DNA from 2 places in the Mesorhizobium sp. M4B.F.Ca.ET.143.01.1.1 genome. Region 2 is predicted to be linked to the other one. Evidence: riboswitches for the same ligand, from Rfam matches in the RefSeq annotation. Region 2 holds a riboswitch; the other holds the start of a gene.

Region 1 (5,199 bases), on a different contig from region 2:
GTCGAAAGACCTCAGACTGCGCCAGACCTGAAGATGGATGTCTTGCACGAGGTCCTGCCGCTCGGCGGGATCGGATTCATATCCTGCCGCCAGCCGCGCCAGCGCGCCGTCCAGCATCTCCACCGCGAGCGTGTAGCGTTGATCGACGTCTTCCGGCACAACGGGCTCGGCCTCGCCTGTCTTGTCTTGGCGCACCATTGTCATCTTCAGATAGTCGTGCCGAGGCGGAATTTCTTACACGGCGCCCGAAGCAGCCGTTGGGGCCGTCGCGCTGGTGTTGTCACTAATCGCATGCATGATGGCACTCGTGCTGCACCCTGATTTGCAGTGGCTGCTGCTGGTCCAGCTTCTGGTGCTCTATTTCAGCTGGGGTATCGCCAATCATGTCGCCGCGCGACGCCACTGAGAGGTTCGTGATCTGTCGCGGCGCGTCGCTCCTGCAATCATGACACGCGCCGGGAGGGGTCTCATTGTGAACGAGCACAGCCGCCTATGATTGCAAGCACCTACATCTATATTTGATTTTCAACTTGGCCATTTTCGCGGCTTCGGGCCGACAGGGCCAAAGTGCACGCGCGGAGGAAACTAGCCTGCAATAGCCATCCTAAATCGCCGGAGTACCGATCTGGGCGGATGCCTGCCGCACGATCCTCGCGACGAATTCAGCTTTCCCGCCGGTGTAGAATTTCCAGTCGCCAGTGGCCTCCGCCGCAAGCCTGCGCTTCAGCGCTGCGTATTCGGCGGCGTCGGCCGGATGTGTGCGGAGCCAATCGCGAAGCAGAATTCGTTTCACATGCGTGGCGTTGTTCGGACCGCACAGATAAAGCCGCGTGCCGTAGGAGCCGTGATCTTGGGTGAAGGTCCACATGCCGTCATCATAGGGTCGCCGTGGAAGGTGTAGTCGTGAACGGACTTCACGCGCACGATCGCGTCGGCAACCAGCGCATCGCGATGGAGCACTGCGTGGATGTAAATCTTGAGAGTTGCGCAAAGGCCGACAATCGAGGTGCTACCGACGTGGTGGATGTTCGCCACCATGTCGCCGATCAGTTCCAATATCCGGCGCTTTTGCTCTTCGAATAGCCCTGGCCATGCTGGGTTGTAGTCGACGACCTTAATCGCGTTCATTTGAGCATTGCGCCCGCTCGGTTTTTCGGCAGTCAGCATGACTGATTCGCAGTGCTGCCGAAACGAAATCCAAAATTGGCTTTTCATCCCATACCTGGACTTCGATGAAGCGATCAAAGCGCCTCACGGTGTCTGTCTTCCAACGATTGCCAGGCCGATGGGGTGTAGCTCTCCAGAAAGGTGATCGTCTTGCGCATGATAGCAAGGCGCTGTTCGCGCCCCTGCTTCCATAGGGAAATCTCGCACGACCAGCGAATAGATAATGTCCTGCTCGGGAAATCGCCTCTGTATCTCGGTCACTATGGCGTAGCTGCCGATCCCGGCGTCCAAAACGGCAATGGGCTTGTGCACGGGCAATTCCATCGATGTACAAGGTGCCCGAGTGGGCTTCTTGCGTCGACATTGTTAACCCTCGCGTACGTCGCCTTGGGTCCGAGAGCGGTAGTACCTCCCAACGCATCCGCGATTGCCTGCAATTGCGATTGCGTAAAAGTCTTCACTGTCCATCCTCCTCCGTCGGTCGTCGTGGCGACGCGCCTACGAGCGCGCGAACGCCAGTAAGGGTTCGATCTCGTGGTTGTCAGCCGCCCGCAGCGCCGCGACATAGCGGGCACGGGTCTCGCCAGCGTCGACCAGGTTTGCCCAGCCCCAGCTAAACGGTGGTCGTCCAAGCTGGCGAGCAAGCAGGTCGCCGACCAGGCGGGAAAACCGTCCGTTTCCGTTTGGGAAGGGATGGATGGCAACCAAACGGTGGCTGAATCGGACGGCGATCTCGTCGGATGGGTAGGCACCGTGCTCGACCCAATAGCGCACATCGTCGACCGTCTGCCTGACATCCACTGCGATGCGGTAAGCATCAACGCCGATGTTCCGGGCCGTCATGCGGTACTGCCCCGCCCAACGCCACACCTCGCCAAACATGCGCCGGTGCAGCTCGTTCAGGAACTCATGGTCGAGGACATCGCGCCTTCGCGACATCGCCCAGCGCAAGCCTTCGCCGATGTTGACCTGTTCGGCCTCATTCAGCTCATGCCGCAGTGTGATGTAGGACGGGATGAGCTGCTCCCGCTCCTCGGCGGTTAGCGGCGTATTCGCTTCGTCATCATCCTGGAACAGAGGATCGTCTTCCATGGGGATCAGTCATCCTCCCACAGTCGTCGTGGCGAGTCGGCAAGAATGGCATCGATGAGACGGCGACGTTCGTCCTCCAGATCCGACTTGATCAAAGCCTGGTTTTCCAGCCGCATGGTATGATCCAGGCGAGTCATGTCCTGTCCCGCCTTTTCTGCCGCTCGCTCGCGAAGCATGTCGTCTAGCGGCTTGATCGGAACGAAGGCATAGACAAACGTGCAGTTCATTGCCGCCGCGGCTTCCCGAAGGGTCTTAATCGTCGTCGCGCCCGAAACCTCCGCCTTCTCGATGGCCGGAATGCGAGAGGGGGCTGCGCCCATGCGAGTGGCGAGCTGCCGGGTGCTCATCCCCAGAGCTTCACGGATGGCTTTCATCCAACCGCGAGGCGGCGCAATGAGCTTTAGTTCCCGCAGCGGTGCGAGACGCCGTTCCAGTTGTTTGCGCGCGAGCGAAGCCTGTTTTATGTTCATAGATATATGTCCATCTTCGGTTCACGTTAGCATAAAAAGATGAGCAGAGAAACGCCAAAAGAACATGTATATATGATCAAAAGGCGTGATAATTGGACATAAAGGAATGAGCAATATCGGTTGGACGAACGAAGCAGCCAAGCTTCAGCGAGAGAGCTGCTCACGAATTGCGAGAATGGGGTAGCGCAGATTCTCAATTCAGCTGCAATCGAGACACACGGCCTTGCCGCTCGCGCTGCGGTAGAGAGTGGCGAGGCCCTTCACAGGGAACGTGCCGATTGTCTTGCCGTCTATCGCATCGATCGCCGTCACGGTCGGTGCGGCGTGGTCGGAAACGTACAGAGGCCATGCCTCTTTCTCGTCGGCCGAGGCTTCGCTGATTCCCGCGAGCTTCGCTGCCGGGTTGGTCCATAGTGGTTGCATTTGCTGCTCTCCTTGGATAAGCAGCTCCAGTCTGTTACGTAATAACATGACAGACTGGAAGAGGCATAAATATATTGGGCTCGGAAAGGCACCGCTTGATGCGAGCCAGGGGATTGGTTAGGAACGGGTGTCGGTTTCCGTAAGGAAATAACAGGGAATTCGCCGCGGCTTGCCGCGAAACGAAACTGCCCCCGCAACTGTAGGCGGTAAGTCCATCTCGATCATGCCACTGGGATTAGCCCCCGGGAAGGCCGAGAGGGACGATGACCCGTCAGTCAGGAGACCTACCGACACCCGTAACTTAACGCGCCGGGCGGGGTGTCCGGGGAGGTTGTCGATGACGCTAGCCACACGTGAAGTGCAGCCGCATCTCGTCCATTGCGACGCGATGACGATCATTGCCGTCCTGACCCGAATCCTTCGATCCCTGCCAGCAACCGATCGGAGATGTTCGCGTCATGACTGTTTCACGCCTTGCGCTTGCCGCTGCTAGCTTCGCTTTCCTCACGGCGGCCGCAGCGGCCGAGCCGACCAAGTACCCGCTGACCCTCGAGAATTGCGGGGAGACGCTGACCTTCCAGAAGGCGCCTGCGTCGACCGTTGCGGTCGGCCAGGCGGCGACCGAAGTGCTTTACTCACTCGGCCTAGGCGACAAGGTGACCGGCACCTCGGTCTGGTTCAACGAGGTGCTGCCCGAGTTCAAAAAGGTCAACGACAAGGTCGAACGCCTGGCCGACAACGATCCGAGCTTCGAAAGCGTGGTCGCGAAGAAGCCGGAACTGGTGACCGTTCAGTTCATCTGGCATGTCGGTCCTGACGGAATCGTCGCGACCCGCACTCAGTTCCATGACGTCGATATACCGACCTATATGCTGCCGGCCGACTGCGTCGCCAAGGACAATACGGTCGGCGTTGATGGCACGCGCAGCGAGCTCTTTTCGACCGCCACTATCCATCAGGGCATCCGCGAACTGGCGCAGATCTTCGACATCCAGGGCAAGGGTGCGGAACTCGTCGCCAGCCTGGCGGAGCGCGAGAATGCCGCCGTCGAACGCGCCAAGGCGCTCGACCTCAAGGACGTCTCTGCGGTCTTCTGGTTCTCCAGCGCCGAGATGGATATCGACCCCTATGTCGCGGGCCACAAGGGCGCACCGGCCTACATGATGGACAAGCTCGGCATCAAGAACATCATCGAGTCCGACGAGGAGTGGCCAGTTGTCGGTTGGGAGACCATCGCCAAGGCCAACCCGAAGCTGATCGTCATCGCCAGGATGGACCGCCGCCGTTTCCCCGCTGACGACTACGAGAAGAAGCTGGAGTTCCTAAAATCCGATCCGGTCGCGAGCCAGATGGACGCGGTCAAGAACGACCGCATCGTGGTCATGGACGCACATGCGATGGATGCGACCATCCGCACGATTGCCGGCATCGAGGTGCTGTCGAAGTCGCTCAAGGATTTCGGACTGGCACAGTGAGTCTGACCGCCTCGCAGGAGATCTACGTCTTCCGGCTTGGCCGGGGGACGCTCGGTTTCGCCGCGCTCGTCGCGGCGGTGCTCGCCGGAATCTGCATCGGCGAGACGCCGATCCCTGTCTCGATCGTCCTGCAGACTCTGGCCAACAAGATCTTTGGTTCGGCCTACGTGCTCGACCCGATCGACATGGGGATCATCTGGAACTACCGCCTGCCGCGTGCGATCATTGCGGCCTGTTGCGGATCGGGCCTGGCAATCTCCGGCATGGTGCTGCAGTCGCTGCTGCGAAACGCGCTGGCGGACCCGTATCTTCTCGGCATTTCCGCCGGTGCCTCGACCGGCGCGGTGGCGGTGACTGTCGCCGGCTTGGGCGCCGGCGCGATTTCGATGTCGCTTGGAGCCTTCGTCGGCGCCGTCGCAGCCTTTGCCCTGGTGGCGATACTGGCGCGCGCGGCTGGCGGTGGCGTTACGTCGCACGGCACCGGACAGATCGTGCTCGCAGGCATAGCCGGGTCGCAGCTCTTCAACGCGCTGACCTCCTTCATCATCACCAAGTCGGCCAATGCCGAGCAA
Region 2 (5,199 bases):
TCGATGGCGACGATGCGTCCTTGCTTCGGCGTGTCCTGAACAGGTTCGGCCGGCGTTTGAAGGCTCATCGTGTCTCGCATTCCGATTCAGTGATGCCAAACGACTATCATGGTTCAACCAGACAAAAGAAGGCGGGACTGCTGTGGCATGCATCAATCTGCCCGCCGTTTTCCTCCGGGCGGTTCGAGGGGTGGCCGAGCCTGGGTTCAGCGTTCGCCACGGGCGGGCTGCTGGCGGCGGCCGTGGCTTTGTCACCTGACGGCGTCTGCCGAAGTCGCTCTAGGGTTTGGGCGAAAATGCCTGATACCGCGCGCGCACCCATTCGTGGAAACGGTGCAGGTCGTATTCCTCCGGCATCAGCACGCCGGCCTTGTGGCGCATCGAACGCAGGCCCTTCTGGTTGACCTCGCAGATCGCCGCGTCCTCTTCCAGCACCTGCCTGCCGAAGGCGACGATGTTGTCGATGTCGGCTTCCGGCGAGGCGAGCGCTTCGGCCGGGAACAGCCATTCGGCCGACAGTTCAGTCTGCTCCGGGCCGAGCGGCACCAGCCGTACGGTGCGGACATAGTCGACATGGCCGACGATGAACATCGACGGCAGGCTCGTGGCGTAGGTCTGGCCGGCGGCGCATTCGGCCGGCGTCAGGCCGGCAAACACCGGACCGTGCACGTGGCCGTCGCGCGACCAGGTCTCGGCGCCGGCGCGCAGGCCGCCGGAGAATTCCGGCGCGTCATTGTCGGCGTGGCGCGCGCATTCGGGATCGTCGTGCCTCGCCATCAGGCCTCGGCCATAGATCGGCACCAGCCGCGACAGGTCCTTGTGGACGCCGGGGCAATGCAGGCACTCGTTGAAGTTCTCCCAAAAGATCTTCCAGTTGCAGTTCATCACCTTGCGCAGCGCATGGCCGGTGACCAGCGTCTCCAGCGGCCAGTTGGCGAGATTGCCGGAAGCCCGGTCGAAGGAGGCTTCCGCCGAGCCGGCGGCATCTCCGGCGAGGTTGATGAAGACGAAGCCGCGCCACACCGACAGCGCCACGCCATAGAGCGGATAGTCGGCCTTGTCGAAGCCTTCGGGCAGCGACTTCGACGGCACGCGCACGAGGTCGCCGCGCAGCGAATAGGACCAGGCGTGGTAGGGGCAGGTCAGCAGCCTGGCCTTCAGCCTTCCCTCGCTCTCCTGGCAAAGCTGCGAGCCGCGATGCCGGCAGGTGTTGTGGAAGGCGCGCAATTCGCCGGCCTCGTCGCGCAGCACCACGATCTCCTGCGTGCCGACGCGGAATGTCCTGAAAGCCAGCGGCTGGGCAAGGTCGGCCTCGCGGCAGACCAGCAGCCAGCTTTTGTACCAGATCGCGTCGAGGTCACGACCGTAAGCCCCGGCATCCCAATAGGCCGACGAGGGCAGGGTCGGCTCAAGCCTGGTCAGGCCGGTGTAGAGGTCGTCGCTCGGTTTGGGCTGCATAGGCGGCTCCCTGAATGGTCCAGCCGACACCCGGCCAGGATGTTTGTCAATCGCTCGCGCCGTGGCCATTGTGGCACGCAATCGCCGCCCCTAAGGTCGGCGCTTCACAAGTCGGGTGCCCAGGGACAGTTCATGCCGCCAAGGACAATGTCGCTCACCGAGGAGCTGGTCGCGCGCTGCTTTCGCGTCGTCGAGGACAGCGGGCCTGATCCCAACGCGATGCATCTGGACGATGCCGACTATGAAGCGATGCTGGACACGCTCGAGGCTGAGCTGCCTGGCAGCGAACCGCTCTGGCTGTTCGGCTACGGCTCGCTGATCTGGAAGCCCGAGATCGATCATGTCGAGGAACGGGTTGCGGTCGCGCGCGGCTGGCACAGGTCCTTCTGCATGAAGATGACGCGCTGGCGCGGCACCAGGGAGCAGCCTGGCCTGATGATGGCGCTGGACCGGGGCGGGCAGTGCAAGGGCGTCGCCTTCAGGCTTGGCGACGCCGACCGGCGCCAGCAGCTCGACAAGGTTCTGCGGCGCGAAGTGACACTGAAGCCGACCAGCTACCATCCGCGCCTGCTCAACCTTTCGAGCGACGGCGGCACGTTGCGGGCACTGGCCTTCGTCATCAACCGCAAGGGCACAACCTATGCCGGCCCGCTTGAGGAAAAAGAGGTGGTCGAAAGGCTGGCGACATCCTGCGGGCACTGGGGATCGGGCGCAGACTATCTTTACAACACGGTGAAGAACCTCGAGCAGCGCGGCATCCATGACCGCCATCTGTGGCGGCTGCAGCATCTGGTTGCCGAGCGGATTGCCGCGTCGGACAGCTAGGCCCGGTGGCGCATTTGCGCTGGTGGCCGCCGGAATTTGGTTTGCCGGGCGCGACGATTCTGCCTATAGTCCTGCCGTCGTCGGTTCCGTTTTTGGAGCCAAGAGGGAATGCGGTGAGGGCGAATTCGTCCAATGCCGTGGCTGCCCCCGCAACTGTGTGCGGTAGTCCTCTCCAAGACCACTGAGGAAAATCCTCGGGAAGGTGGGGAAGGGCGCTGATCCGCGAGCCAGGAGACCTGCCGGCGACAGAAACGTTGAATTCTATGCCCTCGGGTGGAGGGCGAAAGGACAAGACATGACGACCGCTTCCGTCTCCCTCGGCACCTCCGTCTCCTCGCAGTCGCGCTTCATGCAGCTGGCCATGGCCGCGTTGCTCGGCATTTTCGTCGTCGGCTTTGTCGGCTTCTCGCATCTCGATGCGGTCCACAACGCAGCTCACGACTACCGCCACTCGATGGCGTTTCCCTGCCACTGACAAGGGCCTGACATCATGAACCTGTTTCGCAACGTCGTGTTCATCGCGGCGATTGCAGGGCTCGTGGCCGGCGTCGTTCTCGCTTGCCTGCAGGCCTATGCAACCGTGCCGCTGATCCTCAAGGCGGAAGTCTACGAACAGGCCGGCGGCGGCCATCATCATGATCATGCCGCGGCGCCTGCCGAGACCGGCGACGCCATGAGCTCCGCCGCTCCGGCCGGAAATGCCATGAGTTCCGCGCCGGCTCCGGCCGAAGCGGCCGCGCCAGCGGAAGACGAGGGCTGGGCACCGGCCGACGGCTTCGAGCGTTTCGCCTTCAACGTCGTCGCCAACATCGTCACCGGCATCGGCTTCGCGCTGATCCTGGTCGCGGTTTCGGAATTCGCCGGTGGTATCGGCAACTGGCGCCAGGGCGTGTTCTGGGGTCTCGCCGGCTTTGCCGTGTTCACGCTGGCGCCGGGCCTCGGCCTGCCGCCGGAACTGCCGGCGATGCCGGCCGCCGAACTCCTGCCGCGCCAGATCTGGTGGACGGCGACAGCGGTCGCGACCGCCGCCGGACTCGGCCTGATCGCTTTCCGCAAGTCGCTGCCGCTGGCGATCCTGGCCGTGGCCCTGATCGTCGCGCCGCACATCGTCGGCGCGCCGCAGCCGGAAAGCTTCGAGACGCCGATTCCCGAAGGCCTGCATCACCAGTTCGTGGTGGCGGTGACGGTCACCGACCTGGTGTTCTGGCTGGTGCTGGGCGCTGCCGTCGGCGTGGTGCGCGGCCGCTTCACCGGCACGGCCACCAGCCTGCGCGACAGCTTTGCCTGATCGCAGGGGACTGACCTTCATCATCGGCGGTGCGCGCTCCGGCAAGAGTGCGCATGCCGAAACCCTGGTGACGGCGAGTCCCTCGCCATGGGCTTACATCGCCACCGCGGAAGCCTATGACGATGAGATGCGCGAGCGCATCGCGCTGCATCGGGCGCGTCGCGGCGAGGGCTGGGCGACGGTCGACGCGCCGCTCGATCTTGCCGCCGCGATCGAGGCGCTGCCTGACCACCAACCCGTCTTGATCGACTGCCTGACTCTGTGGCTGACCAATCATATGCTGGCCGAGCGCGACCTCGATGCGGAATGCCGGCGGCTTGTGGATGTTCTATCGCGGCCGCGCGGGCCGTGGTTCGTGGTGTCCAACGAGGTCGGCCTGGGCATCGTGCCCGACAATGCGCTGGCGAGGCGGTTTCGCGATGCGGCCGGCCGGCTCAACCAGCAGGTCGCCGCCGTCGCCAATACGGTGCTGCTGATGGTGGCCGGTCTGCCGCTGAAGGTGAAGTGAGATGACTGAGACCGATGACAAGGATGCCGAGCGCCACCGCGCCAAGATGGCCAAGCGCAAGGCTGTGCAGGATGCCGAGGTGGCGGCAAAGACGATCGAGAAGGGGCTGCTGATCGTCAACACCGGCCCGGGCAAGGGCAAGACCACGGCCGCCTTCGGGCTGGCGCTCAGGATGCTCGGCTACGGCAGGCGCGTCGGCGTCGTGCAGTTCATCAAGGGCAAATGGCATACCGGCGAGAAGGACGCCTTCGCCGCCTTCGGCGACCGCGTCGTCTGGCATGCGATGGGCGAGGGCTTCACCTGGGAGACGCAGGACCTGAAGCGCGATATCGCCGCCGCCGAGGCCGCCTGGGCAAAAGCACTGGAGCTGATGGCGGATCCGTCGATCAGCCTTGTCGTGCTCGACGAGCTCAACATCGCGCTGCGCTACGACTATCTCGATCTGGAAAAGGTCGTTGCCGCGCTGAAGGCGCGCCGTGCTGACCTGCATATCATCGTCACCGGCCGAAACGCCAAGCCGCTGCTCGTCGAGGCGGCCGATCTCGTCACCGAAATGGGCCTCACCAAGCACCATTTCTCGGCGGGCGTGAAAGCCCAGCAAGGCATCGAGTTCTGATCACATCGTCAGATAGATCAACAGCGCCGACAGCATGCCGAACAGCGCGATCAGCAGCCAGTCGGCCACCTGGTAGAGCTTCAGCGCCTGCCTGATGTCGAGGCTTTCCGCCTCGCGCCGGCCGCCTTCGCCCATGTAGGCATCCTCGACGACCACGCCGCTGTAGCTGCGCGGGCCGGCCAGGGCGAGACCCAACGCGCCGGCCATCGCCGCCTCCGGCCAGCCGGCATTGGGCGAACGGTGCTTTTTCGCGTCGCGCCGCATGGCCTGCCAGGCGTTGCGGGGGTCCGCGCCTTTGACGAAGAAGGCAGCCAGCACGATCAGCAGCCCTGTCAGCCGCGATGCCGGCAGGTTGATCCAGTCGTCGAAGCGCGCCGCCGCCCAGCCGAAGGCCTCATGGCGCGGCGTGCGGTGGCCGATCATCGAATCGGCGGTGTTGGCGGCCTTGTAGGCGACGCCGCCGGCCAGGCCGCAGACCCCGGTCCAGAAGGCCGGAGCGACGAT

The links. Region 2 has a riboswitch for cobalamin ahead of EN786_RS10195 (CbtB domain-containing protein). Riboswitches for the same ligand answer to the same signal wherever they lie in the genome.
Region 1: another riboswitch for cobalamin. It lies ahead of EN786_RS32040 (ABC transporter substrate-binding protein); the one in region 2 lies ahead of EN786_RS10195 (CbtB domain-containing protein).

What each region holds. Positions count from the first base shown of each region.
Region 1 is NZ_SRSR01000021.1:56,545-61,743, reverse strand. It holds gene EN786_RS32070 (RNA polymerase sigma factor) at 1-159, opposite strand, end outside; partial or broken gene EN786_RS32065 (GrpB family protein) at 605-1,128, opposite strand; gene EN786_RS32055 (mobile mystery protein B) at 1,666-2,259, opposite strand; gene EN786_RS32050 (mobile mystery protein A) at 2,265-2,729, opposite strand; gene EN786_RS32045 (hypothetical protein) at 2,928-3,152, opposite strand; cobalamin riboswitch at 3,267-3,459, shown strand; gene EN786_RS32040 (ABC transporter substrate-binding protein) at 3,611-4,627, shown strand; gene EN786_RS32035 (iron ABC transporter permease) at 4,705-5,199, shown strand, end outside.
Region 2 is NZ_SRSR01000003.1:593,014-598,212, forward strand. It holds gene EN786_RS10180 (DUF1624 domain-containing protein) at 1-68, opposite strand, end outside; gene EN786_RS10185 (aromatic ring-hydroxylating dioxygenase subunit alpha) at 280-1,458, opposite strand; gene EN786_RS10190 (gamma-glutamylcyclotransferase) at 1,591-2,283, shown strand; cobalamin riboswitch at 2,348-2,542, shown strand; gene EN786_RS10195 (CbtB domain-containing protein) at 2,579-2,758, shown strand; gene EN786_RS10200 (CbtA family protein) at 2,774-3,571, shown strand; gene cobU (bifunctional adenosylcobinamide kinase/adenosylcobinamide-phosphate guanylyltransferase) at 3,564-4,079, shown strand; gene cobO (cob(I)yrinic acid a,c-diamide adenosyltransferase) at 4,081-4,695, shown strand; gene cbiB (adenosylcobinamide-phosphate synthase CbiB) at 4,696-5,199, opposite strand, start outside.